DNA from 2 places in the Mesorhizobium sp. KR2-14 genome. Region 2 is predicted to be linked to the other one. Evidence: predicted binding sites of a transcription regulator. Region 2 holds the regulator's gene; the other holds the start of a gene.

Region 1 (15,852 bases), on a different contig from region 2:
AGCAGCAAAGTCCGGAAAGCCCGCGCGGACAGTCGGCGGATCGCTGCCTCCATCTCGGCATGGCTGCCGCGCTCCAGCCCGTCGGACAGGATCGCCACAGCAGCGCCGCGGGCGAAGGCGGCGAAACGCGGTATCGCCAGCAGGGCGAGCAGCGTCGGCCCGATGCGCGTACCGCCGTCCCAGTCCTCGACGACTTCTGCCGCGCGAGCCATCGCCCGGCTGCGGTCGCGCAGCTTGAGGCTTGGCGTGATGCGCGTCAGACGCGTGCCCAGAGTGAACACCTCGACGCGCGGGGCATTCTGCACGATAGCGTGCGCGAGTTTCAGATAGTCTGACGTGTGCCGTTTCATCGATCCCGAAATATCGATGAGGAGCAACAGCTTGCGCGCCACCTCGGCACGCCGTCGCAGATCCGGGCGAGGAATGTCGCCATCTGCACCGACGATCGCGCGCAGCGACCGCCGCAAGTCGAGCCTACCCCGCGAAACGGCCCGGTTGCTGCGAAACGAGCGCCGCGTCGGAAGTGCGGGTCGAAGGCGCCTGCCAAAATGCTCGAGGCGCGCGTCGTCATCGGCGACGAAAACCCTGTCGCCTAACTGTTCCCTGCGGGAAGAAAGCTCCCCGCCCCTCTCCTTGCGCGGCGGTTCCCGCTTCTCCCTCACGATGCCGCTGTCATCCCTGATGCGCGTCTCCTCGTCGTCCTCGCCGTCCGCGACGACCATCGCGTCGCCCCAAAACCAGCTGCGGAACAAGGCCTCGAATTCGTCCATCCGGTCCGGCGGGGGCGCAAGGGCGGCACGGGCCGCGCCATGGATATCTTTCATCGAACGGGGACCCAGCAGAGTGACTCCTTGCATGAAGGTAACGACTTGCTCGGGCGCGACGATGAAGCCGCCAGCGCGCAGCAGGCGCGCAAATCCGAGCAGATTCGCCGCAGCAGGTGGAAGCGCGGTCATGCCAGTGCCCTCTCCACGATTCGGTCAAGTTCCGGCGCGATATATGCGAGATCCTCCTCGTCCTTGATGAGGACGCCTATGGCGCGGCGGAACGCTTCCGGCCAGCTGCTACCGGCACTCTCAAGCACCATCGCTGCATTCGCCCATTCCACCGCCTCCGATATGCCGGGCGGCTTGGCCAGCGGGCGGGTGCGAATATCGCGCACGGCCGCCGCCACGGCACGCGCCGTTGCCTGCGCGACCTCGCCGGCGCGCAGGGCGATGATCCGTGCCTCGCGCTCCGCATCCGGATAGCCGATCCAATGGTAGACGCAGCGGCGGCGCAACGCTTCCGCCAGTTCGCGTGTCCGGTTCGAGGTGAGTATGATAATCGGCCGCGAGGTGGTGCGGATCGTGCCGCGCTCGGGAATGGTGATCTGGAAATCCGACAGGAACTCCAGCAGCAGCGCTTCGAACTCGTGATCGGAGCGGTCGATCTCGTCGATAAGCAGCACCCGTTGCGATGGCGCGCGCAGGACTTGCAGCAGCGGCCGCTCGATCAGGAAGCGGTCGTCATAGATGTCGACCTCGCGCTCGCCGGCCTGCCGGATGGCGAGGAGCTGGCGCTGGTAGTTCCATTCGTAGAGCGCGTGGGCGGCGTCGATGCCCTCATAGCACTGCAGCCGGACGAGTTCGGTGTCCAAGAGGCCGGCCAGCGCCTTTGCCGCCTCGGTCTTGCCGACCCCCGGCACGCCTTCGAGCAGCAGGGGCTTGCCGAGCCGGATCGCCAGGAAGATCGCTGTCGCCAGACCGTCATCGGCAATATAGTCCGCCTCGGCAAGGCGCCCGGCCAGATCCTCGGGCGAAGCCACCGGCAACGGAGCTGACGGCTTGCTTGCCACCGTCAGGCTCCGGCGCCCGCGCGCTGTTGCTTCAGCGCGCGCAAGATGCGTTCGGGCGTGATCGGCAGCATGTCGATTCGCACTCCGACCGCATCGAAGACCGCGTTGGCCACTGCGGGAATCTGCGGGTTCGCGCACATTTCCCCGGGGCCCTTGGCACCATAGGGACCATCGGAGGACGGGCGCTCCAGAACGATGATTTCCGTCTGCGCAAGGTCGCCCGGCCCCGGCATCAGATACTGGTTGAAGTCGGTGCCACAATGATCACGGTTCGGATAGTAGGGTTCGGTCGTCTCGTAAAGCGCATGACTGATGCCCATCCAGGAGCCGCCGATCAGTTGCTGCTCGACCATTTTCGGGTTCAGCGCCCGACCGATCTCGAAGACGTTCTTGATCGACACGACGGTGACCTCGCCGGTTTCATCATCGACGTCGACTTCCGCCACGGTACAGGCATGCGCGTAGCAAGTCGCCGGCTTCATGGCGCCGGTCTCCGTCTCTGGGTACGACCGCGGGACCAGAAACATTCCACGACCGGAGATCGAGCGGCCGCGCTTGAAATGCGCGGCAAGCGCCGTGTCGAAGATCGAAATCGACTTCTGCGGAGCGCCCTTCACATGGATGTTGCCCTTGCCGTCGGTTTCGAGGTCGGCGGCGTCCACCTCCATCTCCTCGGCCGCCACTTCCAGCATGACCTGCCGGGCCTCCGTCGCAGCCTGAATGATGGCGTTGCCGATCCGGTGCGTGCCACGTGAGGCAAATGTCCCCATGCAGTGCGGACCGGTGTCGGTATCCGCGGTGTCGATCGTGACCTGGTCCGCCGAGACGCCAATCGTCTCGGCGCAGATCTGTGCCATCACCTGCTTCAGCCCCTGACCGAGGTCCACCGATGACAGCGTCACCATAAAGTTGCCGGTCGGCGTCGAATGCACCAGCGCCTGGCTAGGGTCGCCGCCCAGATTCATGCCGGTCGGATAGTTGACGGCCGCAACGCCGCGCCCGCGCCTGATTGCCATTTCAGACCTCCTTGTAGGAAGACATTCGCAGGTATTTTTCGGCCACCGGCCAGTTTGCCGCCCTCGACGCTTCCTGCATGCATTCAATCAGCGCCGCGCCTTCGGTCGGCTGACGATGGGCCTTCATGTCGCCGTCGCGATAGGCGTTGATGAAGCGGAATTCGAGCGGATCCATGCCGATCAACCGCGCCAGCTTGTCCATCTGCACTTCAAGCGCGAAATCGGCGATGGTGACGCCGAAGCCGCGCATGGCGGATGACGGCGTGCGGTTGGTGTAGACGCAGTAAGTGTCGATCCACACATTGGGCACCGTATAGGGGCCGGGATAGTGCGCCGCACCCTTTTGCGCTCCATAGGGCGAGTGGCGCGAATAGGCGCCGGCGTCGGTGTAGCCGGTGACCTTGCGCGCCAGGATGCGCCCGTCGCGGGTCACGCCGTCCTTGATCACGATCTTTTCTGCCGCGCGGGGCGAGGAAATCTGCATTTCCTCATAACGGCTGTAGATGAAGCTGACCGGCCTGCCGGTTAGCCGGGAAGCCAGGATGGCGATCGGCTCGACTATCACGTCCACCTTGCCGCCGAAGCCGCCGCCCACGGTGCCGCCGACGAAATGCAGCTTGTGCCCGGGCATCTGCAGGATGATCGAGGTGTTGTCGAGCGTGAAGAACAGCGCCTGGGTATTGGTGTAGCAGGTGAAGCGGTCATTGCCTTCCGGCACGACGATGCAGCCGGTGGTCTCGGTCGGCGCCTGCTCGATGGGCGAAGATTCGTAGGTCTGTTCCAATATGTGATCGGCCTCGGCAAACCCCCTCTCGACGTCTCCGAAGCGCACCTTGCGGTGGCTGCCGCTGTCATAGGTGTAGTAGTTGTTGCCGTGGTACTCGTTGACGATGGGCGCGCCCGGAGCGAGTGCGGCATCCATGTCGAGCACGGCGGGCAGCACCTCATAGTCCACCTTCACCTTGGCCGCGGCCTCATGCGCGGCGCGCTCGCTGTCGGCCAGCACCGCCACCACCGCCTCGCCCTTCCAGCGCACCTTGTCGGCGGCGAGCACCTGTTCGTCTTCCGGGCCGATCTGGATGAGGATCAGGATCGTGTAGACATTGTGCGGCACGTCCTTGTGGGTCAGTACTCGCACGACACCCGGATGCCGCTCCGCTTCCGACACATCGATGGAGCGGATGCGCGCGTGATGGTGCGGGCTGCGCACCATCTTCAGATGGAGCATGCCGGGGAAGCTGCGGTCAGCGAAATAGGCGGTCTTGCCGGTCACGTGCCCCGGCACGTCGGAGCGCTGCAGGCTCTGTCCGATCTGATTGAGATCGTCCTGACGTTCGTCGGAAAAGTATTCCTTAGCGAGGCGGATCATGCCTTCCTCCTCAGGCCATGTTGAGCGTATTGGCGCGCGCCGCTGAAAGCACGGCCTGGATGATGGGCTCGTAGCCGGTGCAGCGGCAGATGTTGCCGGAAAGCGCCTCGATCACCTCTTCGCGGCTCGGATCGGGCGTAGTGTCGAGAAGCGCCTTGGCGGCCATGATCATGCCCGGCGTGCAAAAACCGCACTGCGCCGCAAACCCGTCGAGGAAGGCGCGTTGCAGCGGATGCATGACGCCCTCTCTGGTGAGACCGGCAGTGGTGACGATTTGCCTGTCCCGGCAGCTTTCCGCCAATACGAGACAAGAGAGCGTCAGTTCGCCATCAATCAGGACCGAACAGGCGCCGCATGTGCCCTGGTGGCAGCCGCCCTTCGGCGAGGTATCGCCGAACCTCTCGCGCAGCGCGTTGAGCAGCGTCGAGCCGCTCTCCACGAACTCGGCGCGCTCCTCGCCATTCAGCGTCAGTTCGACTGGAACCTTCTTCGCCATCGTCTCCTCCCTGGCGCTCGGCTGGGTAGATTCTCGTCAACCGACCAGCAGTCGGCGCAGATGCACCGGCAGTACCTCCCGGCGATACCAGGCGCTGGCGACCGGATCGGTCGGCGGGTCGATACCTTCGCCCGCGCGTTCGATTGCCCCGGCGACGCCCACTGCCGTGAGAGGCTTGCCGATCAGTGCTTCCTCCGCTCCTTTTGCGCGGATCGGCCGGTCCGCCATGCAGCCGAGCGCGAGGCGTGCATATGCAACCGTGCCGTCCGCCGCCAATTCGACGACCGCCGCGATGCTAAGCACGGAAACGCCCTTCGGCTTGACCCGCGACACCTTCAGGAAGCGAAAGTTTTCTGCCCCGCGCAGGCCGAAGCGCACGCCGGTGGCGATCCCGCTGGCCGCATCGCGGTTCGGTAAGAAGGCGTCGAGCGGCATTTCGCGGCCTTCGATCGTCACCGCCGCGTCCAGCGCCAGCAGCGCCACCGCAAAATCGCCATAGGGCGAAGGCGCGAAGAGGTTTCCGCCGACGGTCGCCATGTTGCGCACGGCGGGTCCGCCGACGGCGCGCGCGGCATTGGCGATGGGCGACAGCTTCTTGTGGCGCGCGATCTCGGCCATCGTGACCGACGCTCCGATGCTCACGACGCCCTCGGCCATGCGGATTTCGCGCAGTGATTTCTCCGCGGAGCGCACGAATGTGCCAAACGACAGGTCGCCTTCATTGGCCGCGCGTACGCACAGCGTTCCGCCGCCGAGATAGCGCGTGCCGGCGGCTCGCAGGGCCACACTGGCCTCCTCGACCGTGGCAAAGGTCTGTAGCGAGAGTGGCATGGCCGCCTCCTTACGCGTCGGCGAAATGGTTTTTCAGCGCGTCGAAACCACCCTGGAAGACATTTTCCCCCATGCCCTTGGCAACGGTCTCGGCCTGATCGGCAGGGGTATCGAAGGTGGCGGTCCACTCCGCATAGGTGCGCTCGCCATCGGTCACGCGGCGCAGTTGCAGTGTCGCCTCGTGGTTCGAGATCGGCTGCGGCGTCTCGATGATCGAGTAGCTGACGAGATGATCGTCATCGGAGAAGGCCAGCAGTTTTTCGCGGATGGTGGCGCCGCTGACCACCTTGAAATTGCGCACGCAGCCTATGTCGGTTGCTGCCCTCCCGTCCTCGATATGGCTTTCCACCATGCGCGGGTGCCAGCTCGGCAATCCGTTGTAGTCGCGAATGCGCTGCCAGACCTTTTCGACGGGCGCGTCGATCACGCTTGAGATGGTCACTGTCGGCATGCCGGCTCCTCCCGTTGCAACAAGGATCAGCCTAGCGCCGCCGGGAAGCCTCGCTTATCGATGCGTCTGGAAGCCTTATCGAGAAGTCTGAAAAAGTTCAGGCCCCGGCGCGCGCCGCCTCGCGGTAGAGCGTTGGGGCGACGCCGGCATGGTCGCGGAAGAAGCGGGTGAAGTTGGCTTGCGTCGTGAAACCGAGATTGCAGGCAACTGAGGTGAGGGGCTCCTCCGAGCCCTTGATCTGCCGCAGCGCCTCCTCCATGCGCAGCGTGTTCCAGTAGACGTTCGGCGTCAGCTTCATCTGGTCCTTGAACAGCGTGAAGAAATGCGGCCGCGAAAGCCCGACGCTGCGCGCCACCTCGTCAAGTCCGACGCGGCCGCATAGATTGGCCTCCATCAAGGCCAGCGCCTTGCGAATGCGGTAGTCGAGATGCCCGGCTTTCCCCGCCCGGGTAGACATCGGCAATTGCGCGGCATCGATTGCCTCGATCAGCCGTTCTGTCATGCGCTCGATTTCGTAAGCGGCGAAGTCACCCGCTTCGACAGCGCCCGTGAGAGCGTTGAAGAGCCCCGTCGTTGTCGTGCGCAATTCGTCGTCCAGCGGTGCGGCGGGTCTGCGAAACAGCGGCTCGCCCGGCTTGCGTCCAAGCCGCAGAGCCGCCCATTCGGGCCGGATATAAAAGGCGAGGAACGAGCCCGGCTTGCCTTCCGGGAAATGATGGCTGTGCGGCTGCATGGAGTTCACGCAGATTGCTTCGTCCGGCCCAAGCCGCACTTCCTTGCCGCCGACGATCATCGAGCCCGGATCGCCCTCGAGCCAGACGATGATGTGCGCCTCTGTATGAGCATGTGTGACCAGGTCGCTGGCCGCACTCAGAACCGACACATGCCCGAACGCGCCCGAAAAGAGCTTGATCGAGGCCATTTCCCCTCCCGAGTGCTGCCTTATGCACTCTTGGAGATTTTGGTCCGACCAGATGGGCTCGTCAAGACTCGGGCTCAAGCAGGTTCGAGACACTGCTACAGGTTGGGAGCCCTCCTGAGCCCCGCACACGCAACTCCTCTCGTGACCACCGCGATGATGCGCAGCAGACCCTTTGCGCTCCCATTCAGCCGTTCCCAAAAGCCCCGTTGAGCACGCCAACTATGACGCAAAGGCTTCTGAGCGGTGCACCTGCCTTCCACCCAGCAGGGTCAACAGCACTTCCGTGTCGCCGATATCGTAGACATCGCAGGTCAAGATATTCCGGTCGAGGACAATAAGATCGGCGTGTTTGCCGACAGATAGCGAGCCTGTGCTCGCATCGCGCCAGGCCGCGCGCGCAGCGTTGACGGTGTAGCCCTTGATGCACTCCTCTCGGGTTAGCCGCTGTTCGGCGAGGAAGACCGGATGATCGCCATTCCTCCTGGGAGGCTGGCGTGTGAGCGCGGTCTCCATGATCTGGAACGGGTTGAGCGTCGATACGCCCCAGTCGGAGGAGAGCGTCCAGTCGGCACCCGCATCGATCAGCGAGCGGAACGCGTACATCCATTTGCCTCGCTCTTCACCTACCATCGGTAGCGCCACATCGGTTACGGAGGGTTCGTTTCGCGCCCAAAGTGCCTGAACGTTGGCGACTGCCCCAAGCTTGCGAAAACGCGGAATGTCGGCCGGGTCTATGCACTGGATGTGCGCAAGTTGGTGGTGGCTCGGCCAAAGCCCGTTCTTTTCCTTTGCCGCCTCCAGCCCGTCGAGTGCAGCACGCACGGCGCCGTCGCCGATCACATGCACATGAATCTGGTAGCGGGCGGCGTCGAAGGCGACAAAGAGTTCCTTCACCTGCTCGTATCCGAACATCAAAGGTGCATTACCACCGATCTCATCGGAGTAGTCCTCGAGCATCACTGCCGTACGGTTCTCCATGACGCCGTCAAGGAAGAACTTCGCCGAGTGGATGCGGAACATCTCAAGGGCATTGTTGCTGCGAAGCTCGTTCACACGCGCAAGGGCCGCAGACGTAGTCTCCCGAGGAAAGACCTTGGCCGTGGCGCAGACGCGAACCGTCAGCTCCCCCCGCGTAGCCATGCCCTTGTATACACGTGCATGACGCTCTTCGACGAGTGCGTCGAGGACCCCGGTGATGCCATTGCGATTGCAGAGCGCCTGCCCGTAGCGGACGCCGTCGGCATAGTCGGCATCGGTCACCTCGGGCATGCGATCCTCGACCCACTTCACCGCATCTTCATAGAGCAGGCCGGTCGGCACTCCGGCGGCGTCAACGACGAAATGGCCGTTGTGCGGATCGGCTGTACCCTTGACCAGTCCGACCGCTTCGCAGGCCCTGGTGTTGATGCAGGCATTGTGTCCGTCCCCGGCAAGGATGAAACATGGCCGATCCGGCACGACCGCGTCCAGCACATGGCGATCGAGATTGTGCTCGGTGAATATGCCCGTATTCCAGCCGACGCCATTGACCCAGCTGCCGTCGTTGCTGGCCGCAAATTCGCGATGGATCGCCTGGAGGTCCTGCGGCGTACGGGCGTCGTCGAGCGCCGCGGTCATGCCGTAGTGGTAGCCGCTGTCCTGCAAATGGATATGCGTGTCCTGAAAGCCGGGCAGGACCAGGCGACCGCCCGCATCGACGACCTGCGTATCTGCGCACGCAAGTGCCCGGATTTCGGCGCTTGTTCCCAGCGCCGCCACGCGGCCGTCGACCACCGCGAGGGCCTCCGCCCCCGGCGTCAGCGGATCCATGGTGACGATATTGGCATTCACGACGATAAGTTCAGGTCGGAGCATGATCGCCTCTATGTTGCGTTGGCTTGAATGGGCAGTTCGAGAGCTTCGGACTTTGATGCGGCGCCTTCTCTGCGCCGAATGAGTTCCGACACGATGACGAGGATGGTGGAGGCGATCAGGATCAGCGAGCCTAGCGCCAGCACCGAGGGCAGCTTGTTGGGAAAGCGAAGTTGTCCAAACAGAAACACCGGCAAGGTCGGTCGCGTGCCGCTGAGGAAGAAGGCCAGTACAAACTCGTCGAACGAGGTGATGAAGCACATCAAGAGGCTGGAAATGACCGCCGGGGAGATCAGCGGCAGCGTGATGCGCCGGAAGGTGCCGAGTGCCGTCTCGCCAAGATCGCGCGAGGCTTCTTCCAGACTGCGATCGAGCCCGTCGAGCCGCGACATCATCACCATCACCGAAAATGGCAGGCAGAGAAAAATGTGCGCAAGCGTGATCGTCAGCAATGAAAGCTCGATCTGCAGGATTCGCACGAGCAGGATGAGGAAGGCGACAGCAAAGACGATCGACGGCACAACAAGCGGCAGCGTCACCGTAAATAGAACCAGCCCGCTGACCGGCAGGAGGCGGCGTGTCAGCGCGATTGCAAGCGGGATGCTGATGGCCGTGGCGAGCAGCGAAGTGATGGTCCCGACGATGAGGCTGTTTGCCAGCGCATCGATCATGGCGATGTTGCCGGCCATGGCTCCATAGTGCCTCAGCGTGAAGCCCTTCAGCGGGAAGACGGCGAAGGTGTTGTCGTTGAACGAAAACAGCGGCAGCAGCACCGTCGGCGCATAGAGGAATATGAGAAAGAACGCGGCGTAAAGTGTGAGGAAGCGGAACCGCCGTTTCATCGTGCGCCCCGTTCGCGCAACCGGCTGTAGCCGACCGCCCAGAGAAACAAGGCGCAAAGGGCTGCGATCACCAGCATCATGACGATCGAAACCGCGGCGCCAAGCGGCGCATTGTCCTGCTTGAAGAACAGCGTCTGGATGGAGTTGCCGATCATTGTTCCCCCTGGCCCGCCGACCAGCGTCGGCGTGACGTAGTCGCCGACCGTCGGAATGAAGACGAGCAGTGCCGCGGCGATGACGCCCGGCAATGAAAGCGGGAAAGTGATCCGGCGGAAGCGGACCCAGCGGTCGTCGCCGAGGTCCGTCGCCGCCTCCAGCAGCGTGCGATCGACTTTCTCGAGGGAGACGTAGATCGGCAGGATGGCGAAGGTCACCCAGGCATGGATGAGGGTGATGATGACGGCAAAGGGGTTGTAGAGAAGGAAGTCCAGCGGCTTGTCGATCAGGCCGAGGCTGATCAGCCCTGAATTGATTGCGCCGTTGAAGCCGAGGACGATCTTCCAGGCAAAGACCCGCAGCAGGTAGCTCGTCCAGAACGGAATGGTGATCAGGATCAGCCAGAGCACCTTGTAGCGCTTCACCCGAAAGGCGAGAAAGTAAGCCATCGGGTAGGCGACGAGCAGGACCGCCAAAGTGGCGACCAATGATATCGCCAGCGACTTCAGCAGCAGAATCGCCGGCACGGGATTCTTCAGATAGAAGGGAATGCCGAAATAGACTGTTGCCGTCGCCGAAGGTTCAATAAGGCTCCAGTAGTTGGCGAGCGTAGGCGTCCGATCGATGGCAAAGCCGTGCTGGGTCCAGAAGCTCAGGACGACAAGCGCAAAGAGCGGAGCAAGGAGCACCAGCAGAATCGAGGCGACGAGCCCGTAGCCGACGCTCCGCTTTCGCCATGCCCGCACCTGACGATCCGGCGCGACCTTCATGGCGAATACAGCTTCAGCGCCTTGATCTCTTCCCAGACCTTCTGCTGCTCATTGACCACCGGGCTTGGCTGCGGCTCGAAAAGGATCGCACTCTTCATGTGCTCGATGGGATCGGTGATGCCCATGGCCTTGACCGCTTCGGGGTCGGATATCTCGAAGGCCTTCATGTTGGCGTGACCGAAACCCGAGCCTTCGATCAGGAGCTTGCCGGTTTCCGGCGAGAGCCACGCATCTATGAAATCATAGGCGAGCGCCGGGTCCGCCTTGCCGGAATTGAGGATCGTCATGCCGCAGAACCAGGTGAAGTACCCCTCCTTCGGCTTGGCATATCTGGCCTCGATCCCTTCCGCGAGGAGGTTCTTCACGGTGTCGTTCCAGGCATAGGCAGCGACGATCTCACCCGAGGCCAGGCCTTGCTGCAGCTCGGTCGAGTCGGTCCAGAGGAAGCGCGAATTCTTCACCGCCTTGGCCCCGAACTCCTTGGCAGCCTGGAGCTTGTCGCCGGTGAGGAGATTGGCGTCACGGTAGCTCACGCCCTTGACCATCTGGCCGATGGCGATAGCGAGCGGATCATCGAGCATCGACACCTTGCCCTCGAAGGCGCCGTCGTAGAAGATCCCCCAGCTCTCCCCGTCCTTGAAGGCATCTCCGATCAGGTCGGGACGGTAGGCGATGCTGGCGTTGCCCCAGTCGGCCGGCGCCATCACCACGTCTCCATTCACGACCACGCCGTCCGCCGTCTGAAGCGCAGGGAAAACATCTTTCCAGTTGGAGAGCTTGGCGGTGTCGATCGGCACCGTCAGACCGGCCTCCACGAAGCGTCCGACGGAATAGTTGCAAGGGTGCATGAGATCCGCGGCAAAGCCCGCCCGCACCTTGGCCAGCGCTTCTTCTTCCCCACCGAAGGTGGAAAAGCTCGGGGCAGTCCCATGCTTGCCGACATAGGATCGGAAGTAGTCGTCGCTGTCGTAGCCCGTCCATTCGAGACACGTCAGAACTTCCGCAGCGGCCGACAATCTGGGTGACAAAGTAAGGCCCACGCCGAATGCGGCTGCACCCTGGAGCATTTGGCGCCTTGTCAGTGCGCCCGATGCCATCCTGTCGATGAACTTGATGCGCTGCATATTGCTCCCCTCCAGTTGATTTTCTGGATCTTTATGGAAGCAGCGTAGGAGGATTTTGAATCACGAGTCAATAAGCGGCCTGTCACTGCCACCAGAATCGAAGAATGGGGTGAGGCCCTAAAAGTGGACGTCCGCTATTCCGCTATGGTGAACCTTGGCGACTATTGCGAGCTGGCAGTGATCATCGGCGATGTGACCGGCATCCGGCTCTCGCCGGGACTGATGCGGAGCCGGCCGCAGGCGGTAAGTTCGCTCGTTTTCACGACCGCGTCACGGCTTGTCTCCGGCCCGCAAACGGGCGTCGATGGCTTCGATCACCGGCAGGAGATCGGCAATGGTATCGATCGTGTAGTGGGCGCCCGCTTCGCGCAGCACGCGTCCTGCACGCTGCCGATGCGCGTCCTGGGCCGCCTCGTCCAGCGCCTGCCAGTCGGCGAGCGACAAACCGATTTCATTGCCGCTGGCGACGATACCGACAGCCCACATGCCGGCGGCACGAGCCGAAACCAGACCCGTTGGGCTATCGTCCACCACCACGCAGGCGCGCACATCTGGCGCGCCAAGCGCGATGGCATTGTCCAGAACCATGTCCGGATAGGGCCGACCACGTTTGACATCGCTCACCGTAACACAATGATCCGGCTTATAGCCCTGCGCCTTGGCGAGCGGCATCAGGTTGTTCATCACACTGCGGGGATAGCCCGTGGTGCTGCCGATGGCGATGGCGCGGCTGCGAAGCGCGGCGATGGTTTCGAGCGCCCCCGGAATAAGCGCACTGTAGCGCGCGCACTGGACCTCATCGATGCGCAGGAACGCCGCGTAGAGGCGCTCCACATCCGCTGGTGTGGACACGCCGCCCTTGTTCGCCTGCCAGCGCTCGGCGACGGCGGGCTGGGCGAGAATCATCTCGAGGTGTTCGCGCTTGGCGGCGCCCATGGGGGCGCGCGCCTCGGCCTCCGAGATGGCCACCCCATCCTCGGCGAAGGCCTCACGAAATGCCGCCACCGGCGCAATGCAACCAAAATCGAGAACCGTGCCGGCCCAGTCAAAAATGGCTGTCGAAACGGGACCGCGAAAATTGTGCCCGAGTGTGTTGGTCTTGTTCATCGTCTTGCCTGGTTGAAACTGGGAAGAGAGCGCGGCAGGCCGCTCAAGCCGTCTGGTCCGCGAGTGAGAACCTGCGATTGGCGAGGACATTACCCGGGGCGATTGTGTTCATGGCGGGCCGATCTCACATTGCAGCGGCCCTGCGCTAGCGCAATTTGATGACAGCTTGGCGACCGTTGGCGACGAAGTTTGCTCGCGGCCAGCCGACCAGTAGTCAAGGAGGCTGCGTCGGATGCAATTGCGGCGATCCCCGAATGGCCCTGGTCGGTCCTTCGACCCTTTCGGATGGGCCTCTTAAAGGGAAACAACAATTGAAAGGCGCGGATTTGACGAACAAGAATAGATTATCTAGACATCTGCTATTTGCTTGACGAATAGAATTTCGGGCGACTTTCATTTCCGCATGTACGTTCCTTGAGGCGCGACAGTTCAGACGGGCGAAGGTGGCCCGCGCCGAAGTGGGGGACGGACATGGGGCAACTGACGGATACGCCAGGCGCAGGGCGGACGACGGCGGCCCGGCATCGCCGATTGTATTTCTCCACAGCGCTGGCGGCCATTTTCTGGGCGAGCGCCCAGCCGGCGCAGGCGCAAACGGTGACGGGCTCCGGTGACATGGACCCAGCCGGAGCGACATCACCGACATGGCTCGTCGGGGGCGTCCTCTTTGTCGGCGTTGTCGGCACCGGCGATCTGACCATCGCGGACGGCGGCAGGGTCACCAACACAGATGGCTTGATCGGCTACAGGGCCGGCTCGACCGGCACGGTGACGGTCTCCGGCACGGACGCAAGCGGCAACGCCTCGACCTGGACGAATTCCGACTACCTTTTTGTCGGTGATTCCGGCACCGGCACGCTGAATATCGCGGGCGGTGGCAAGGTCACCAACACAAATGGCTCTATTGCCTCCACTACTGGCTCGACGGGCACGGTGACGGTCTCCGGCACCGACGCAAGCGGCAACGCCTCGATCTGGACGAATTCGGGCAACCTCAGTGTCGGAGGTTCCGGCACCGCCACGCTGAATATCGCGGGCGGCGGCAGGGTCACCAACACGAATGGCTATATTGCCACGTGGGGCGGATCGACGAGCACGGTGACGGTCTCCGGCACGGATGCAAGCGGCAACGCCTCGAGTTGGGCGAATTCCGCAGAGCTTCGTGTCGGAGGTTACGGCACCGGCACGCTGACCATCGCGGACCGCGGCATCGTCTCCGTCGGGGCTGGAAGCGTCTATCTCGGCTCGGAGGCTGCTGGCAGCGGCACAATCAATATCGGCGCGGCGGCGGGCGACGCAGCCGTCGCCGCCGGCGCGCTGGCGGCGGCGAGCGTGCATTTCGGCGACGGTGCCGCCACGCTCACCTTCAATCACAGCGGCGCCACCACCTTCGCGGCAGCGCTGACCAGCAGCGGCACGGGCACCCATGCCTTCCACCATTACGCCGGCACGACCACGCTGACCGGCGACGGCTCCGGCTTTTCCGGGACGACGACGGTATCGGGCGGCAGCCTGATCGTCGGCCGGAACGGCGCCGGCGCGCTCGGCGGATCGCTGACCGTCGGCGCGGGCGGCCTGCTCGGTGGCACCGGCAATCTCGGCTCGAACGGATCGAGCGTCACCATCGCGGCGGGCGCGGTGCATGCGCCGGGCAACTCCATCGGGGTCCAGCATGTGCTTGGCGACTACGCCAACCACGGCACGCTGCGCCTCGAGGCGACCCCGAGCGCGGCCGACAAGATCGTCGTTGCCGGAGCGGTCGACATCACCGGCGCAAGCCTCGACCTGGTGCTGTCGCCGGCGGATGCGGCAAGCTGGGACGTCTTCAACGGTCCCTTCACCATCCTCGAAAAGCAGAGCGCCGGCGCTGTCGTCGGGACCTTCGGCCCGGTGACCCGGAACCTGCTTTTCCTCGATGCCTTGCTCGACTACCAGGGCGGCAACGGCAACGATGTGACGCTTGAACTGCAGCGCAACGATCTGGCCTTCGCCAGCCTCGGCCGGACCCGCAACCAGATCGCCACCGGGACGGCCTTCGACACACTCGACAGCAGCCATGCCGTCTGGCGCTCGATCGTGCTGGCCGCCGATGCGGACATCGTGCGCAACAGCTTCGATGCGCTCTCGGGCGAGATCCACGCCTCGGCCAAGGCCGCGCTCGTCGAGGACAGCCGCTTCGTGCGCAACGCCATCGACGACCGTCTGCGCGCCGCCTTCGCCGCGCCGGGCGCCTCGCCTACGCCGGTGCTGGCCTATGGGCCGGGCGACACACCCATGGCGGTGGCCCCCGACCATGCCGGCCCGGTGGTCTGGAGCTACGGCTTCGGTGCGTGGGGCTCGATCGACGGCGACGGCAATGCCGCCAGCCTCACGGGCTCAACCGGCGGCCTGCTGATCGGCACCGATGGCCTGGTTGGCGACTGGCGCCTCGGCCTCATGGCCGGCTACAGCCACTCCCGCTTCGATGTCGAGACCCGCTTCTCGTCGGGCTCGAGCGACAACTACCATCTCGGCCTCTATGGCGGCACGCAATGGGGCAATCTGGCCTTCAGGAGCGGCCTTGCCTACACGTGGAACGATCTCTCCACCCGCCGCTCCGTCGCCATTCCCGGCATCGCCGAGCGCCTCGACGCCGGTTTTCCGGGCCGGCACGCTGCAAGGCTTCGGCGAGCTCGGCTATGGCATCGAGGCCGGAGGGGCCCGCTTCGAGCCCTTCGCCAACCTCGCCCAGGTCAACCTGCATGCCAATGGCTTTGCCGAAAATGGCGGCGCGGCGGCGCTCTCCGGCCGCCGCGGCACGACCGACGTCACCTTCACCACGCTGGGCCTGCGCGCCGAGCACAAGCTTGGCCTCGGCACGGTTGACGCCACGCTGCGCGGCTTGGTCGGCTGGCGGCATGCCTTTGGCGACACCACGCCAACGGCAACGCTGGCATTCTCGGCCGGTGATGCCTTCGCAATCGCCGGCGCGCCGATCGCCAGGGACAGTGCGGTGGCCGAGGCCGGGCTTGACCTCAAGCTGACGCCCGACTCGAGCTTCGGCTTGTCCTATATCGGTCAGTTCGCCTCCGGCGCGCGGG
Region 2 (15,852 bases):
CCGGCAGCACTTCCGGGCATCGTCGGCGCCATCCTGCTCACCGCCTCGCGCGCCATCGGCGAGACCATGATCGTGGTGCTGGCCGCCGGCGTGGCCGCCAATCTGACGCTCAACCCGTTCGAGGCGATGACCACCATCACCGTGAAGATCGTCAACCAGCTCACCGGCGACCTCGAGTTCAACTCGCCGCAGACGCTGGTGGCCTTTGCGCTCGGCATCACGCTGTTTGCCCTGACGCTGGTGATGAACATCTTCGCGCTCTACATCGTGCGCAAGTACCGGGAACAGTACGAATGACCGACATTCCCTTGAACGGCATTGCCGGCGGCACCGTTGCGCGCCCGCGCCGCGACATCGGCCTGAAGCGCCGCTACGCCGCCGAGCGTCGTTTCCGCTTCTATGGCCTGCTGGCGATTTCCATCGGCCTGGTGTTCCTGGCGGTAATGCTGACCTCCGTGGTCTCCAAGGGCTACACCGCCTTCTGGCAGACGACGGTGACCCTGCCGATAACCTTCAACGAGAAGGTCATCGACCCCGAAGGCAAGCGCGCGACCGACCCGAACGTGCTCATCACGGCCAACTATCCCAAGCTGGCCGAAAGCGCGCTTGTGGCCAAGCTCGGCATCGACCCGCACGACAAGGCTGCCATTCGCAAGCTCAAGGGCTTCCTTTCGGACGGCGTGCGGGCGCAGCTGCGCTCGGTGGTGATGGACGACCCGTCGGTGATCGGCACGACGCGCAATGTCGACATCCTTGTTGCCGCCAACATCGATTCCGCCTTCAAGGGCCAGATCGACCTTTCGGTGGACGAAAGCCGGCGCAAGGTTTCCGACCAACAGGTGGCATGGATGAAGCAGCTTGCCGCCGACGGTTCGCTGGCCGAGCATTTCAACAAGGGCCTGTTCACCTTCGGCGCCTCCAGCCGGCCGGAAACCTCGGGCATGGGCGTGGCGATCATCGGCTCTTTCTACATGATGGTGATCGTGCTCTTGCTGGCGCTGCCCATCGGCGTGGCCGCCTCGATCTATCTCGAGGAATTCGCCAAGAAGAGCCGGCTGACCGACCTGATCGAGGTCAACATCAACAACCTGGCCGCGGTGCCGTCGATCGTGTTCGGCCTGCTGGGCCTGTCGGTGTTCATCAACTTCCTCGGCCTGCCGCGCTCGGCGGCGTTGGTCGGCGGACTGGTGCTGACGCTGATGACGCTGCCCACCATCATCATCGCGACCCGCGCCGCCCTTGCCGCCGTGCCGCCCTCGATCCGCTCGGCCGCCCTTGGGCTGGGCGCCTCCAAGATGCAGATGGTGTTCCAGCACATATTGCCGCTGGCAACCCCCGGTATCCTCACCGGCACCATCATAGGCCTGGCGCGCGCGCTGGGCGAGACGGCGCCGCTGCTGCTGATCGGCATGGTCGCTTTCGTGGCCGACTATCCGGCCACGCCGCTGGAGCCTGCCACGGCGCTGCCGGTGCAGATCTATATGTGGGCCAACGAGGCCGAGCGCGCCTTCGTGGAGCGCATGTCGGGCGCCATCATCATCCTGCTCGTGTTCCTGATGGCGATGAACATCACGGCCATCGTGCTGCGACGGCGTTTCGAGCGGCGCTGGTAGGCGAAGGATGCTTTAGTATGAACATCATGACGGAAGTGGCACTCGAGAACGCGGTGAACGACAAGATGAACGGTACGCCCAAGGAAATCATCAAGATGCGCGGCCGCAAGGTGTGCGTGTTCTATGGCGACAAGCAGGCGTTGTTCGACGTCGACCTCGACGTGCGCGAAAACCAGGTGACGGCGCTGATCGGCCCTTCGGGCTGCGGCAAGTCGACCTTCCTGCGCTGCCTGAACCGCATGAACGACACCATCGACGGCGCCCGCGTGACCGGCCAGATCACGCTGGACGAACAGGACATCTACGACAAGAGCATCGACGTGGTGGAGCTGCGCGCCCGCGTGGGCATGGTGTTCCAGAAGCCGAACCCGTTTCCGAAGTCGATCTACGAGAACGTGGCCTATGGCCCGCGCATCCACGGCCTCGCCCGCAAGAAGGCCGACCTGGATGCCATCGTCGAGACCAGCCTGAAGAAGGCCGGCCTGTTCAACGAGGTGAAGGACCGCCTGAACGAGCCGGGCACCGGGCTTTCCGGCGGCCAGCAGCAGCGCCTGTGCATCGCCCGCGCCATCGCCGTTTCGCCAGAGGTGATCCTGATGGACGAGCCATGCTCGGCGCTCGATCCGATCGCCACCGCACGCGTGGAAGAGCTGATCGACGAGCTGCGCCAGAACTACACCATCGTCATCGTCACCCACTCCATGCAGCAGGCGGCGCGCGTTTCGCAGCGCACGGCCATGTTCCATCTGGGCCAGCTGGTCGAGGAGGGCGACACCGACAAGATGTTCACCAACCCCGACGACAAGCGCACGCAGGACTACATTACCGGCCGGTTTGGCTGACTCGCGGTTGATCCGCACGCCGGACAAAGGATTGCAAAGACATGATCATGGGCAAACACACCGTCACGTCCTTTGACGAGGAACTGGGGCACATCGACCGGCTGCTGCGCGACATGGGCGATCTGGCCGGCGCCATGGTCTGTGGCGCCATCCGGGCGCTGGTCAATTCCGACAATGCGCTTGCCCAGCGGGTGATTTCCGACGACGCGGTGATGGACGCGCGCCAGCGCGAGCTGGACGACCGCGCCATCACGCTGATCGCCAAGCGGCAGCCCATGGCGCAGGACCTGCGCGCCGTGGTGGGCGCGATCCGCATGGCCGGCGACCTGGAGCGGATCGGCGACCTTGCCAAGAACATCGCCAAGCGCGTCGGCGCCGTGGGTGAGAGCGCCACGCCGCGCAGCCTCGCCCACTCCATCGAGACGATGTCGGACATGGTGCTGGAGCAGATCAACGGCGTGGTCGACAGATATGTGACCCGCCAGCCCGAAGGCCTGAAGGCGCTGCGCGCGGCGGACGAGAACATCGACGTGAAGTACACCTCCGTGTTCCGCGAGCTGCTGACCTACATGATGGAGGATCCGCGCAACATCACCGCCTGCACGCATCTTCTGTTCTGCGCCAAGAACCTCGAGCGCATCGGCGACCATGTCACCAACATCGCCGAGAACGCCTACTATGTGATGACTGGCCAGCAGTTGCCGCCCAACCGGCCGAAGTTCGACGAGACCTCGCTTTCGGCGCCGGAATCGACGACCTGAGCGGGAGACCGGAAAAGTGATGATCGCCCCGAAAATCATGGTAGTGGAGGACGAGGAGCCGCTGGGCGTCCTGCTCCGCTACAATCTGGAATCGGAAGGCTATCAGGTCGAGGTCGTGCCACGTGGCGACGAGGCGGAAATCCGCCTGCAGGAGAATGTGCCCGACCTTCTGGTGCTGGACTGGATGCTGCCGGCGGTCTCCGGCATCGAACTGTGCCGCCGCCTGAGGATGCGCCCCGAGACCGAGCGCCTGCCCATCATCATGCTGACGGCGCGCGGCGAGGAGAGCGACCGCGTGCGCGGCCTTTCCACCGGCGCCGACGACTATCTGGTCAAGCCGTTCTCGACGCCGGAATTCATGGCGCGGGTGAAGGCGCTGCTGCGCCGCGCCAAGCCCGAGGTTCTGTCCAGCGTGCTGAAGGTGGGCGACATCATGCTCGACCGCGAGGCGCACCGCGTCTATCGCGGCAAGAGCGAGATCAAGCTCGGGCCCACCGAATTCCGCCTGCTGGAATTCATGATGCGCCACCCCGGCCGCGTCTTCTCGCGCGGGCAGCTGCTCGACAATGTCTGGGGCGAGACGATCTATATCGACGAGCGCACGGTGGACGTGCATGTGGGCCGCCTGCGCAAGGCGATCAATCCCGGCAACCTGCCGGATGTGATCCGCACCATCCGAGGCTCGGGCTACGCCATCCGCGAGGACTGAGCCCGGCCCGGCCGCCGCTCAAGCCGCGCCCGCGGCGCTTAGCGGCGCAGGGCCCGGCGCGAAGATTTCGCGGTCAAGGAAGGTGAGGGCGGTCATTGTGCAGCCTTCGCGGATCAGCGGCCGTTCGTTCGGCAAGGTGTCGAAGGAGATCGCCTTGTTGTGCTGGCCGCCCGCGGTCTTGTCGATAGCTGAGCGCAGCGCCGGCTCGATGAGGTCGAAGGCGGTCGCGCCGATGCCGACCAGCGCGACGGGTGCGGGGTCGATCAGCGCAAACAGGCTGCCGAGGCCGAAGCCGATGGCTTCGCCGGCGATGCGGAAGGCCTCGCGCTCCGGGCCGTCGGCCGCCCGCGCCCTGTCGGCCATGGCGCGTATCTCTTCGTCCGAAATGTCTGCCAGCGGCGCCTGGTCCTCGCTTTGGCCCCGCGCATTGCGCCAGATGGCGTAGTTGCCGGCATAGGCTTCCACGCAGCCGCGCCGGCCGCAGCGGCACAGCGCCCCGTCGGGCCGGTGGATCATGTGGCCGAACTCGCAGCCCGACGATTGCGTGCCGGTGAACAGCTCCCCCTTCAGCACCATGCCCATGCCGATGCCGTGCGAGAGCAGGATGGCGATGAAGTCGTTGCGGTAGCGCTCGGGCTTTCGCCAGCGCAGCGCCACCGCGATCATGTTGCAGTCGTTCTCCACGGTGGCGGGGATGCCGGTGGCGGCTTCGATCCGGTCGGCGAATTCGAGATGCGCGTGCGGCGTGATCGGCGACCACAGCATCATGCGCGAGCCGGCATCGGTGATGCCCTGCACGGCCATGCCGATGCGCAGCACGCGATGGCCTACGGCCCGGCGGGCCTCGACCTGCCGGCGCACCATGGCGACGCAGTCGCCGAGCAGCGCTTCGCGCCCGGTGGCCAGCGTCTCCAGCCGGCGCTCTTCCGATGCGACCACCTGCCCGGCGTAGTCGACCACGGCGACCGACAGGAAATTGAGCGACAGCACCACGGTGATGACTTCGGCAGCTTCCGGGGCGAGGCCGAGCGCTACCTGCGGGCGGCCGCGCTTCGAGCTTGCGGCTTCAGCCGCCTTTTCGGCGAGGATGCCTTCGGCGATGAGGTCGGCGGAAATGGCCGAGATGGTGGAATGGCTGAGGCCCGTGGTCCCCGCGATCTCGGTGCGGGACGGCTGGCCCGCGCGCCGCACGGCCGCGATGACCATGGCGCGGTTGCGCTTGCGCAGATCGTCGTGACGGATCGCCACCGGCATTTCGGCATTTCCTCCCGGAGCCTTGTTGCGCTGCGCAGATTCCAGTTCGCGTGCGCCGCGTCAACCTTCGGCGGGATGTTGACAGAACTTCAGGGTTACGACACTATTTTTTCGAGGTTCGAAATAATAGCCTCGACAAGGGCCCCAGGCCATCGTCATCGCGCCCTGGAGGGGGCGCAGGGAGGAAATCATGAAGATGTTTGCAACCGCCTTGCTGGCGGGTGTCGCGCTGTCGGTGTCGCTGGCAGGCGTGGCGCAGGCGAAGGACAAGATCATCGGCGTTTCCTGGTCGAACTTCCAGGAGGAGCGCTGGAAGACCGACGAAGCGGCGATCAAGGCCGCGCTCGAAGCTTCGGGCGACAAATACATTTCCGCCGACGCCCAGTCCTCGGCGGCCAAGCAGCTGACCGACGTGGAAAGCCTGATCTCGCAGGGCGCCAACGCGTTGATCATCCTGGCGCAGGACGCCAGCGCCATCGGGCCGGCGGTCGAGAAGGCCGTGGCCGAGGGCATTCCGGTGGTGGGCTACGACCGCCTGATCGAGAACAAGGATGCCTTCTACCTGACCTTCGACAACAAGGAAGTAGGCCGCCTGCAGGCCAAGGCCGTCTATGCCGTGAAGCCTGAAGGCAACTACGTCTTCATCAAGGGCAACGGCGCCGACCCGAACGCCGACTTCCTGTTCGCCGGGCAGATGGAAGTGCTGAAGGAGGCCATCGGCGCCGGAAAGATCAAGAATGTCGGCGAGGCCTATACCGACGGCTGGCTGCCGGCCAACGCCCAGAAGAACATGGAGCAGTTCCTGACCGCCAACGACAACAAGGTCGACGCGGTGGTGGCCTCCAACGATGGCACCGCCGGCGGCGCGGTGGCCGCGCTCGAGGCACAGGGCCTGGCCGGCTCGGTGCCGGTTTCGGGCCAGGACGGCGATCATGCCGCGCTCAACCGCATCGCGCTCGGCACGCAGACCGTGTCGGTGTGGAAGGACTCGCGCGAGCTTGGCAAGGCCGCGGCCGAGATCGCCGCACAGCTCGCCGACGGCAAGAAGATGGATGAGATCCCGAACGCGACCAAGTGGTCGGACGGCCCCAGCAAGGTCGAGATGACCTCGGTCTTCCTCAAGCCGATGCCGATCACCAGGGACAACCTCAACGTCGTCATCGACGCCGGCTGGGTTTCCAAGGACGTGGTCTGCCAGGGCGTGAAGGCGGGTTCGGTCGCGGCCTGCGACTAGGCCGGCTCGTTCGGTTCCGCACGGGGCGGGCAAGACGCGGCCGCCTGCCGCTGTCCGGCTCGTTGGACGCCGCGGTTTGAGGAGAAACCGCGGCGTTTCATTCGCCGCCGCATGCCGCCGGGCACGCGGTGTTCAGTTCGCACAAAGTGCCTCTCCGGAAAATCGATTCCGTGTTTCCAAGGGCGTGCGCTAGGATGAGGTCCTGAGACCGGCGCAAGACCGGACCGGGCGGGAGGACGTCATGACCGAAGTGACAACGCAGGAGCCCGCGGCGCAGGACACTGCCGGGCATGGGCTTGCGGACCGGGCGCGAGCTTCGGAGGCCGGGGCCATCGGGCGTTTCCTGCAGGCGACGGAACTCGACACGCGCATGCTGGGCATGGTCGGCGCGCTGCTGCTGATCTGGATCGGCTTCCACATCCTGTCGAACGGCCTGTTCCTGACCCCGCGCAACCTCTGGAACCTTTCGGTGCAGTCCTCGTCGGTCGCTGTCATGGCGACGGGCATGGTGCTGGTCATCGTCACGCGCAACATCGACCTTTCGGTCGGCTCGATCCTGGGCGTATGCGGCATGATCATGGGCGTGACCCAGGCGATCATCCTGCCGCGCTTCGCCGGCTATTCGCTCGGCGATCCATCGATTTGGATCATCGCGCTGGCGGCTGGCCTGACCGTCGGCCTTGCCATCGGGGCACTGCACGGCTTCATCATCGCCTATCTGGGGGTCCCCGCCTTCATCGTCACGCTGGGCGGGCTGCTGGTGTGGCGCGGCGCGGCCTGGTGGGTGACCAGCGGTCAGACGGTGGCGCCGATGGATGCCACCTTCCGCCTGATGGGCGGGGGACCGGAAGGGGCGATCGGCGCGACCTGGAGCTGGGTCGTCGGCCTCGTTGCCTGCGCGGCGGTGATCCTGATGCTGGTCTCGGGCAGAAACCAGCGCAAGCGCTTCCGCTTTCCGCTCCGCCCGGTCTGGGCCGAAATGTTTCTGGGCGCTGTCGCCTGCCTCGTCATCCTGCTGGCGGTGTGGGTCGCCAATTCCTACCCATGGCCGAGCGGCACGGTGAAGAAATATGCCGAGGCCAATAACATCGCGATTCCCGATGGCGGGCTGTTCGTCGCCCATGGCATCGCCATTCCGGTGCTGATCGCGATCGCGGCGGGCATCATCATGACCTTCATCGCCATCCGCACCCGCTTCGGCCGCTATGTCTTCGCCATCGGCGGCAACCCGGAGGCGGCGGAACTGGCCGGCATCAACACCCGCTGGGTGACGATGAAGATCTTCATGCTCATGGGCTTCCTGGCGGCCATCGGCGCGGCGATCTCGACGGCGCGGCTGAACGCGGCCACCAATGCGCAGGGCACCCTGGACGAATTGCTGGTGATCGCCGCAGCGGTCATCGGGGGCACCTCGCTTTCGGGGGGCGTCGGCACGGTAGCCGGGGCCATGCTGGGCGCGGTGCTGATGCAGTCGCTGCAGTCGGGCATGGTGCTTCTGGGCATGGACACGCCGCTGCAGAACATCGTGGTTGGCATCGTGCTGGTCGCGGCCGTGTGGCTCGACACGCTCTACCGCCGTCGCGTGCAGTGAAACCGGAGGGCATGATGGACCAGATGCGCACTCCCCTCGTGGAACTGAGGAACATTTCCATCGCCTTCGGCGGCATCCGCGCCGTCGACGATGCCTCGATCGACCTGCATGCGGGCGAGGTGGTGGCGCTGCTCGGGCACAATGGCGCCGGCAAGTCGACGCTGATCAAGATCCTGTCGGGCGCCTACCGGCGCGATGCCGGCACCATCCTCGTCAATGGCGAGGAGGCCACGATCGGCAATCCGCGCGACGCCAAGAGATATGGCATCGAGACGATCTACCAGACGCTGGCGCTGGCCGACAATGTCGATGCCGCCGCCAACCTGTTCCTGGGCCGGGAACTCAGGACCGGCTGGGGCACGCTGGACGACGTGGCCATGGAGGCCGAGGCGCGCAAGGTGATGGGCAGGCTCAACCCGCGCTTCCAGCGCTTCAAGGAGCCGGTGAGCAAGCTTTCGGGCGGCCAGCGCCAGTCGGTGGCGATTGCGCGGGCGATCCTGTTCAACGCCCGCATCCTGATCATGGACGAGCCGACGGCGGCACTCGGGCCTCAGGAAACGGCGCAGGTGGGCGAACTGGTCAGGCAGCTCAAGGCCGACGGCATCGGCATCTTCCTGATCAGCCATGACATCCACGATGTCTTCGACCTCGCCGACCGCGTCTGCGTGATGAAGAACGGGCAGGTCGTGGGCACCGCACACACGCACGACGTTACCAAGGACGAGGTGCTCGGCATGATCATTCTCGGCAAATGCCCGCCCGGTGCGATACCCGGGCCGGGCCATGGCGCGCGCGGCATAAATGGCATCGGCCGAATGGTTGATGCCGCTTAGAACCGTTTCCATGGCCTCGTCGTTGCAATAGTCTTATCACCCCTTAAGAAGGGTTTGATATGAGCGACGGACAAGCCCGCCCTGTGAAGAAGGTCTTTTCCCTTGCGGCGTTCCTGGCTGTAGCGCTTGCCAGCCTGGGAATGGCGGGCTTCGCCTATGTCGCCTCCAAGGAGGCGGCCCGGTTCAAGTTCGAGGCGGTCGTGGACGACGCGATGAACCGCGTCGAGGGCCGCCTGGACCTGCAGCTTTCGCTCCTGCGTTCCACCCAGGCCTTCCTGCAGGCGCGGGGCGGGGAAATGTCGAGCGCGGAGTTCACCGCCTATTTCGCGGCGCTCGACGTCCCCGAGAATTTCAAGGGCCTGCACGGCATCGGGCTGCTCGGTCTCGACAAGCACGGAAATGAGCGTTCGCTGGAAAGCCGTATCGCGGAAGTCCACGGCAACGCGATGCCGATACACCCGCCTTCGACACAGCAGTGGCGCACGCCGGTTCTGCTGTACGAGCCGCTGCAGAGCAATCATCTCGACATGATCGGCTATGACATGTTCACCGATCCGGCGCGTCGTTCGGCCATCGAGCTGGCGGTGCAGTCGGGCGAGCCGCGGGCGACGGGGCGCGTGCTGCTGGGCAAGGAAAGCCACGGCAGCGATCTCGTGCCCGGCTTCCTGATCTTTGCCAGCATAGGCGGCATCTCCGGCCCGCAGGAAACGGCAGCCGACCCGGGCGCTGTCTCCGGCCTGGTCTATGTGGCGTTCCGCACCGGCGACCTCTTCCAGGCGGCAATGGGCGCCCCGCCGCACCTGCCGGTCGCCGCCGAGGTCTTCGACGGCACGGCAGAGGACAAGAACCTGTTCTACCGGTCAAGGGACGAACCGTCTGCGGCCTATGGCCGGGACTTCCAGGTGGTGCGGACCATTCTGTTGGGCGGACGCCCGTGGACGCTGCGCTTTCGCCCGACCAACGGCTTCTCCGAGCCGACCTCGCCCAGCATACCGGTAATGCTGGGCGTGGCGGGCCTGCTGCTGGCCGGCGCGATGGCGATGATTGCCCGCTACCAGGAGCGCGCCTATGAGGCGGCCTCGCAGCTTCACGCGACGACCGAGAAGAGCCTGCTGGAGCGGGAGCTGATGCTGCAGGAGATGAAGCACCGGATCAAGAACTCGATCAGCCGCGTGCTGGCGATCGCGCGCCAGACCGCCGTGCATTCGCAGAACCTCGACGAATTCTCCGCTTCCTTCTCCGACCGCCTGCAGGCGATGGCCGCCTCCCAGGACATGCTGACCCGCTCGCGCTGGCAAAAGGCCGACCTGCGCGAACTGGTGGAGATCGAGCTTAGGCAGGTCTTTGGCAAGGAGCTGCCGGATGAGATGCTGTCGGGCCCGCCCGTGCTGCTGGACGAGACGATGACCCAGGCTCTTGGCCTGACTTTCCACGAACTGGCCACCAATGCGCTGAAATATGGCGAGGTCGGCGAGTCGATGTCCGCCCTGACCGTCAGATGGTCGGTTTCGGAAGGGAGCGAAAGGCGCCTCCAGCTGGCATGGGCCGAACACTGCAGCAGGCCGATCGAGCTGCCCAACAGGGTCGGCTTCGGAACCAAGCTGATCGACATGAACATCGAACGCGAGCTGAACGGGACGATCCAGCGCAGCTATGGCCTGACGGGCCTGGAGGTAAAGATCGAGATTCCCCTGACGGATGCGCCGGAAAGCTTTTAGGCGGGACGATCAAGAGCCGTTAGAAGCCGGACATGGCGACCGCATCGGGTTCCGCCGCGTAGACGGATGCGGTCAGGCCTCCCTCCGGCGAAACGCTCCAGGCCAGCTGGGCATCCTCCTCCTCCATGGCCGGATCCACGGGCACGCATCGCGCGAACACGCGCGGCTTGCGGCCTTGCCAGTCCTGCAAGGCGAAGGGCAGCGCGCTTGCGCATTCCTCGGCGGTTTCGTACAGCGGCACCCGCGCCGGCAGCTCGCCGCATTGCTTCAGATCGCCCGAACAGCCGATGATCAGCAGCAGTGCAGCAACGTGTTCCATGGGGTGTCTCCCTTCCGCAGGGGAAACGACTGGAAGCGCCGCAAAGTTCCGCCGTCCGGGAATGAAAACCGTCACCCGTTCGTCGGAGATCGCCTGCGGAAATGGGGGAGGCTGGCCCGCCTATTCGATTTCGAAACTTTCGGCGGGGATCACCAGTTCGTAGCGGAGCCGACCGCTGTCCATCTGGAAGCTGGCTGCGCCGTTGAGCGAGGTGGGCACGACGCGCTCGAGCGTCACGCTGCCGAAGCGCTTCTCGTTGCGAGCCTGGTCGGCGCTGATCGCCTCCGTCCATGCAAGCGACAGCGAATTCTCGCCGTCGCCGTCCGGCACGAGCCTGGAGGCAACGGTGACGAAGCCGCCCGGCTTGGCGAGCGCGCCGTAATTGGCCGAATTGACTGCCAGTTCGTGCAGGGCGAGCCCGATATGCAGCGTGGCATTGGGATTGAGATAGGGGTTGATGCCCTCGAACACGACGGCATGCCTGATGTCGGCGCTGTAGCGGCCGACCTGGCTGAGCACGAGTTCGTGCAGGTCGGCGCCGCGCCAGTTGGACGACGTGACCAGGTCCTGCGACGCGGCGAGCGATTGCAGGCGGCCGCGAAAGCGCGACAGGAAGGTTTCGATCGAGCCCGAATAGCGGCCAGTCTGAGTGGCGATGCTCTGGATGATGGCGAGAAGGTTCTTCGAGCGGTGGCTGAGTTCGCGCAGCAGCGCCCGCAGCGTCTGCTCCCGGCGCCTGTGCTCGGTTATGTCCACTGCGGTGGTGATGAGGCCCTGGACAGGCCTCTCGGGGCCTTCCCTGTCGGGATCGATCCAGATTTCGAACCATCTGGCGCCTTCGTCCTGCGGAACGCGGATTTCCAGCCGCATCGGCTTGCCGCTTTCAAGGACGGCTCGCTTGGCTGCGGCCATGCGTTCGGCCTGGATGGCGGGCAGGAAGTCGGCGTCGGTCTTGCCGGCCGCAGCGTCGGAGGTCCAGGAACTGGGGAGGTTGTGAGCCCACAGCACGCGAAGGTTATTGTCCTGGTAGATCGCGGCCACGCCGGCATTGTGCATGGCCTGAACGAGCCCGCGGGCGACAACCGGCGCTTTCGGATTGGCGGTCTGCCTTTCCTTGCCGTCTTTCCCTTGCCCGCTGGCCGTTGTGATCATCGTCCAACTATCCCCAGCGCAGGTTGAACGATTTCAATCTGTGATGGGTTTCCCGCTAGATACCCTTGGTAGGCTTGTGCTCTCGAATGCTTCCCCCGGACCGCCTCCGCCCGCGTAGCGGACGGAGGCCTTCCCGCTAGGCCCTGCGGAAAAGACCGGCTATCAGCGAGATTACAAGGAACGCCAGGAAAATGAAGAAAAGAATTTGTGCGATACCAGCCGACGTACCGGCTATTCCGCCGAAGCCCAGGGCACCGGCGATAATGGCGACTACGAGAAATACGAGGGCCCAATACAGCATCTTTCATCTCCCTTTCGTAATGCTGGAGAAACGTGCACGCACGCGCTTGGTTCCAATCGCGCCCTTATAGCGAAAAAGGCCGCCACGGGGACGGCCTTTTCAACATGTCTGTGCCGGAGGCTCTCAGGCCGCGGCCTTGGCCTGGCGATCGAAGAAAAGTGCCTGGCTTATCAAGGCCTTGACCATTTCCGGGTTGAACGGCTTGGTAACAAGGAAGGCAGGCTCGGGGCGTTCGCCGGTGAGCAGGCGCTCCGGGAAGGCGGTGATGAAGATCACCGGCACCGGGGTGGCGGCGAGAATCTCGTTGACCGCGTCGATGCCGGAGCTGCCGTCGGCGAGCTGGATGTCGGCCAGTACCATTTTCGGCCGCGCCTTGGCGAACATCTCGATCGCCTCGGCATGGGTGCGCGCCGTTCCCACGACGCGGTGGCCGAGGCTCTCGACCATCTGCTCAATGTCCATCGCGATCAGCGGCTCGTCCTCGATGATGAGGATGTCGGTTGCGACCTGGCGCGAGATCTCGTTGCTGGCCTGCGACAGCAGGTCGGCGAACTCCGCCTCGTTGACGCCGAGGATTTCGGCCGCCTCCTCGTGCGTGAAGCCTTCCACGGTGACCAGCAGGAACGCCTGTCGCGGCAGCGGTGACAGCGCCGTCAGATTGGCCGCGGCGCGCTGCTCCCAGGCCGATTCCGCCTTTTCCTGCGGCACGCGGATGGCAACCGACGTGAAGAGGCTGGCGAAGACCTTGTAGAGCGCGATGCGATCGCTGGATGCTTTGGGAAAGATGCTTACATCTGCGATGATGGCTTCGAGCACGGCCGCCACCAGGGCGTCGCCGCTTTGCTGCGATCCGGAGACCGCCCGTGAGAAGCGCCGCAGATAGGGCAGATGGGGGGAGATGGTAGCGGATAGACTCATGATAGGATGTTTCCCTCGCATGACCTCAGAATTGATAATTTGAAACACCAGGAGGTTCAACGACGCACATCCCAAAAAGTTCCGCTCGATTGGAACGAATCTGGCCGATGGGCGTTAGAAACAAAATTGGGCAGCCGGGGAGCGGCTTCGTGCGCTTTGCTTTCAGGAAGATGACGAGCCGCTCGGTGGGTAGAACGGGACAAAACTACAGCATGACAAAACAGCAGACTGCCGCCTTGCACCAGGAGGGCTCGGGCGACCCACTGGGGGCAAATTCAGAAATTGGCCGCAAACTGAAGCAATATTATGATCAGCTGATAACTGACGAGGTGCCGGAGCGTTTCACCCAGTTGCTGTTGCAGCTGGAGGAAACGGAGCCTCTTCAGAAAGGGAAGGGTTGATCCGCATGGCCGTTTCTCCCGCCTTCAAGAAGGATCTGCTCGGAGCAATTCCAAACCTGCGCGCTTTCGCGGTCTCTCTCACCCAGAATGCCGACAAGGCCGACGATCTGGTGCAGGAGACGCTGGTCAAGGCCTGGGACAAGCACGAGAGCTTCCAGATGGGAACGAACCTCAAGGCCTGGCTCTTCACCATCCTTCGCAATGAATTCTATTCGCAGATGCGCAAGCGCGGGCGCGAGGTTCAGGACAGCGACGGCGTGATGACCGAGCGGTTGGCGGTGCATCCCAGCCAGCACGGCCTGCTCGACCTCAAGGACTTTCGCGGGGCGCTGGAGCAACTGCCTCAGGACCAGCGCGAGGCCATCATTCTCATAGGCGCCTCCGGATTCTCCTATGAGGAGGCTGCGGAGATTTGCGGCTGCGCGGTCGGAACCATCAAGAGCCGGGTGAGCCGCGCCCGAAACAGGCTCCAGGAAATCCTCGACATCTCCGGCGAGGCCGAATACGGCCCCGACGCGATTTCTGCGCAGGTGACCGGGTCGAACGCCGCCTGAGGCGGCCGCACTCGGCGTCTAAGCATGGGAGCCTGCGGGCTCCTGCGCGCGTTTGCGCGCACGCGCCGCATGGCCCCGTTCAGTGCAGTTCATGCCGGAACTTTGCGGCAGGCAAGCCGTTACCAACTCGTCACCAACAAGGAGTTGAAACATGGCTGCAGCCCCAGGCAAAACCGACAAGGCCCAGACCGAAACCGGCATGAGCCCCGAACTGGAAGCCAGCACAAGCGCCGACCTGGGCGTCGGCACGAGCGCCGAGCTGGATGCAGACATCCGCCAGTTGCGTGCGGACATCGCCAGGCTGACTGCACAGCTGAACCTCACCGGCGAGCATACCTACAGCACGGCGCGGCGCGCCGCGCGCGAGGGCGTGGAACAGTTGCGCCAGCAAGGCGAGGCCGCGATGGAGGGCCTGCGCAGCAACGCCCGGGACATAGAGGAGCAGCTGATGGCCACGGTGCGCGAGAAGCCGGTCACTTCGCTGGCGGTCGCGGCGGGCCTTGGTTATCTGCTTGCGCTGATGTCGCGTCGCTAGAGTTCGGACCTGCGTTTAACCATTTTTGACGAGATCAGTCGGTCCTGTTTTAGGCCGCGACGGAGGGGGAAGAGTGATGATCGCATCGCTGATCGCCAGTTTCGCTTCCGGCGAAACAATGCATGTGTTGCGCCGCGCACGCCGCGCGGCGATCGCTTTCTTGCTGGCCGGTGCCGCCATCCTGTGCGCGCTCGGCTTTTTCATCGGTGCCGGTTACATCTGGACCGCCCGCAGGCTGGGATCGCTGGAGGCGACCCTGGCCTTCGGCGTCGGCTTCCTGGTGCTGGCCGGCATCGTGCTGCTCATCCACAAGCTGATGGGCGATGGCGGGCGCCGCCAGCGCGAAATCCGGCGCCGCAACAAGGAGCTGACAGCGGTGGCTGCCGCGTCGGCGCTTGCCGTGCTGCCCACATTGCTGCGCAGCCGGGCCGGGGTGGGGGTTCTTCTCATGCCGGCGGCGGCGTTGCTGGCCCACGCCATCTATCGCGAGAACGCGGCCCGGCCTCCAAGAGATACAGGTCCCCGAGGCGAGGGCTGAGCGACCGCACCCGCGCGGCAAGCGGCGGCGCCCACGGCGCCGCCAGTCAAAGCAATGTTTCGTCCAGGGGCATGGAGATCTCCGCCCGCACGCCTTCGGGCAGGAATTCGTGCCTCACTTCGCTGGACAGGATCTTGGACAGGCTGCGCCGGATGAGGATGGAGCCGAAGCCGTGGCGGCGCGGCTGCTCGACGCGCCGGCCGCCGCTTTCCGTCCAGGTCAGCACCAGACGCCTGGAGAGCCGGCCGCGCTCGATCTCCCAAACCAGATCCACCACGCCTTCCGGGCTGGCGAGCGCGCCGTGCTTCAGCGCATTGCTGCCGAGTTCGTGCAGGATGAGGCCGAGCCCCAGCGCCTGGTCGGGCGACAGCAGCAGGTGCTCGCCCGAAACCCTGATGCGTGGGTTTTCGGCGTCGTCGAAAGGCATCACCTCCAGCCGGACAAGCTCGGAAAGGGCGATGCCGCGCCATTCATAATCGGACAGGAGGTTGTGCGCCATGCCGAGCGCGCGCAGGCGGGCGCTGAAGGCCTCGAGGAACTCGCCGGGCTTTTGCGCGTGGCGCACGGTCTGCGTGGCCA

What was found. The regulator PhoB, encoded in region 2, activates phosphate uptake and scavenging genes when phosphate is short. The targets are predictions, from matches to a motif close to TGTCATNNANCTGTCAT.
Region 1: phnX (phosphonoacetaldehyde hydrolase) is a predicted target of PhoB. The motif match lies at 12,931-12,947, and genes of this name have one in related genera.

Annotation. Positions count from the first base shown of each region.
Region 1 is NZ_JBDZDR010000013.1:11,351-27,202, forward strand. Features, by position in the region: gene ABLE86_RS21560 (VWA domain-containing protein) at 1-956, opposite strand, end outside; gene ABLE86_RS21565 (MoxR family ATPase) at 953-1,813, opposite strand; gene ABLE86_RS21570 (molybdopterin cofactor-binding domain-containing protein) at 1,840-2,853, opposite strand; gene ABLE86_RS21575 (xanthine dehydrogenase family protein molybdopterin-binding subunit) at 2,855-4,222, opposite strand; gene ABLE86_RS21580 ((2Fe-2S)-binding protein) at 4,233-4,718, opposite strand; gene ABLE86_RS21585 (FAD binding domain-containing protein) at 4,755-5,549, opposite strand; gene ABLE86_RS21590 (SRPBCC family protein) at 5,560-6,000, opposite strand; gene ABLE86_RS21595 (AraC family transcriptional regulator) at 6,098-6,922, opposite strand; gene ABLE86_RS21600 (amidohydrolase) at 7,142-8,752, opposite strand; gene ABLE86_RS21605 (ABC transporter permease) at 8,785-9,615, opposite strand; gene ABLE86_RS21610 (ABC transporter permease) at 9,612-10,541, opposite strand; gene ABLE86_RS21615 (extracellular solute-binding protein) at 10,538-11,665, opposite strand; gene phnX (phosphonoacetaldehyde hydrolase) at 11,936-12,772, opposite strand; partial or broken gene ABLE86_RS21625 (autotransporter outer membrane beta-barrel domain-containing protein) at 13,388-15,349, shown strand; gene ABLE86_RS21630 (autotransporter domain-containing protein) at 15,291-15,852, shown strand, end outside.
Region 2 is NZ_JBDZDR010000007.1:103,140-118,991, forward strand. Features, by position in the region: gene pstC (phosphate ABC transporter permease subunit PstC) at 1-297, shown strand, start outside; gene pstA (phosphate ABC transporter permease PstA) at 294-1,613, shown strand; gene pstB (phosphate ABC transporter ATP-binding protein PstB) at 1,631-2,455, shown strand; gene phoU (phosphate signaling complex protein PhoU) at 2,503-3,216, shown strand; gene phoB (phosphate regulon transcriptional regulator PhoB) at 3,236-3,925, shown strand; gene ABLE86_RS17685 (ROK family protein) at 3,944-5,179, opposite strand; gene xylF (D-xylose ABC transporter substrate-binding protein) at 5,370-6,413, shown strand; gene ABLE86_RS17695 (sugar ABC transporter permease) at 6,655-8,004, shown strand; gene ABLE86_RS17700 (ATP-binding cassette domain-containing protein) at 8,019-8,837, shown strand; gene ABLE86_RS17705 (CHASE domain-containing protein) at 8,897-10,555, shown strand; gene ABLE86_RS17710 (hypothetical protein) at 10,575-10,874, opposite strand; gene ABLE86_RS17715 (HWE histidine kinase domain-containing protein) at 10,995-12,026, opposite strand; gene ABLE86_RS17720 (DUF1328 domain-containing protein) at 12,163-12,327, opposite strand; gene ABLE86_RS17725 (response regulator) at 12,451-13,245, opposite strand; gene ABLE86_RS17730 (NepR family anti-sigma factor) at 13,458-13,646, shown strand; gene ABLE86_RS17735 (RNA polymerase sigma factor) at 13,652-14,200, shown strand; gene ABLE86_RS17740 (hypothetical protein) at 14,400-14,735, shown strand; gene ABLE86_RS17745 (hypothetical protein) at 14,812-15,273, shown strand; gene ABLE86_RS17750 (HWE histidine kinase domain-containing protein) at 15,320-15,852, opposite strand, start outside.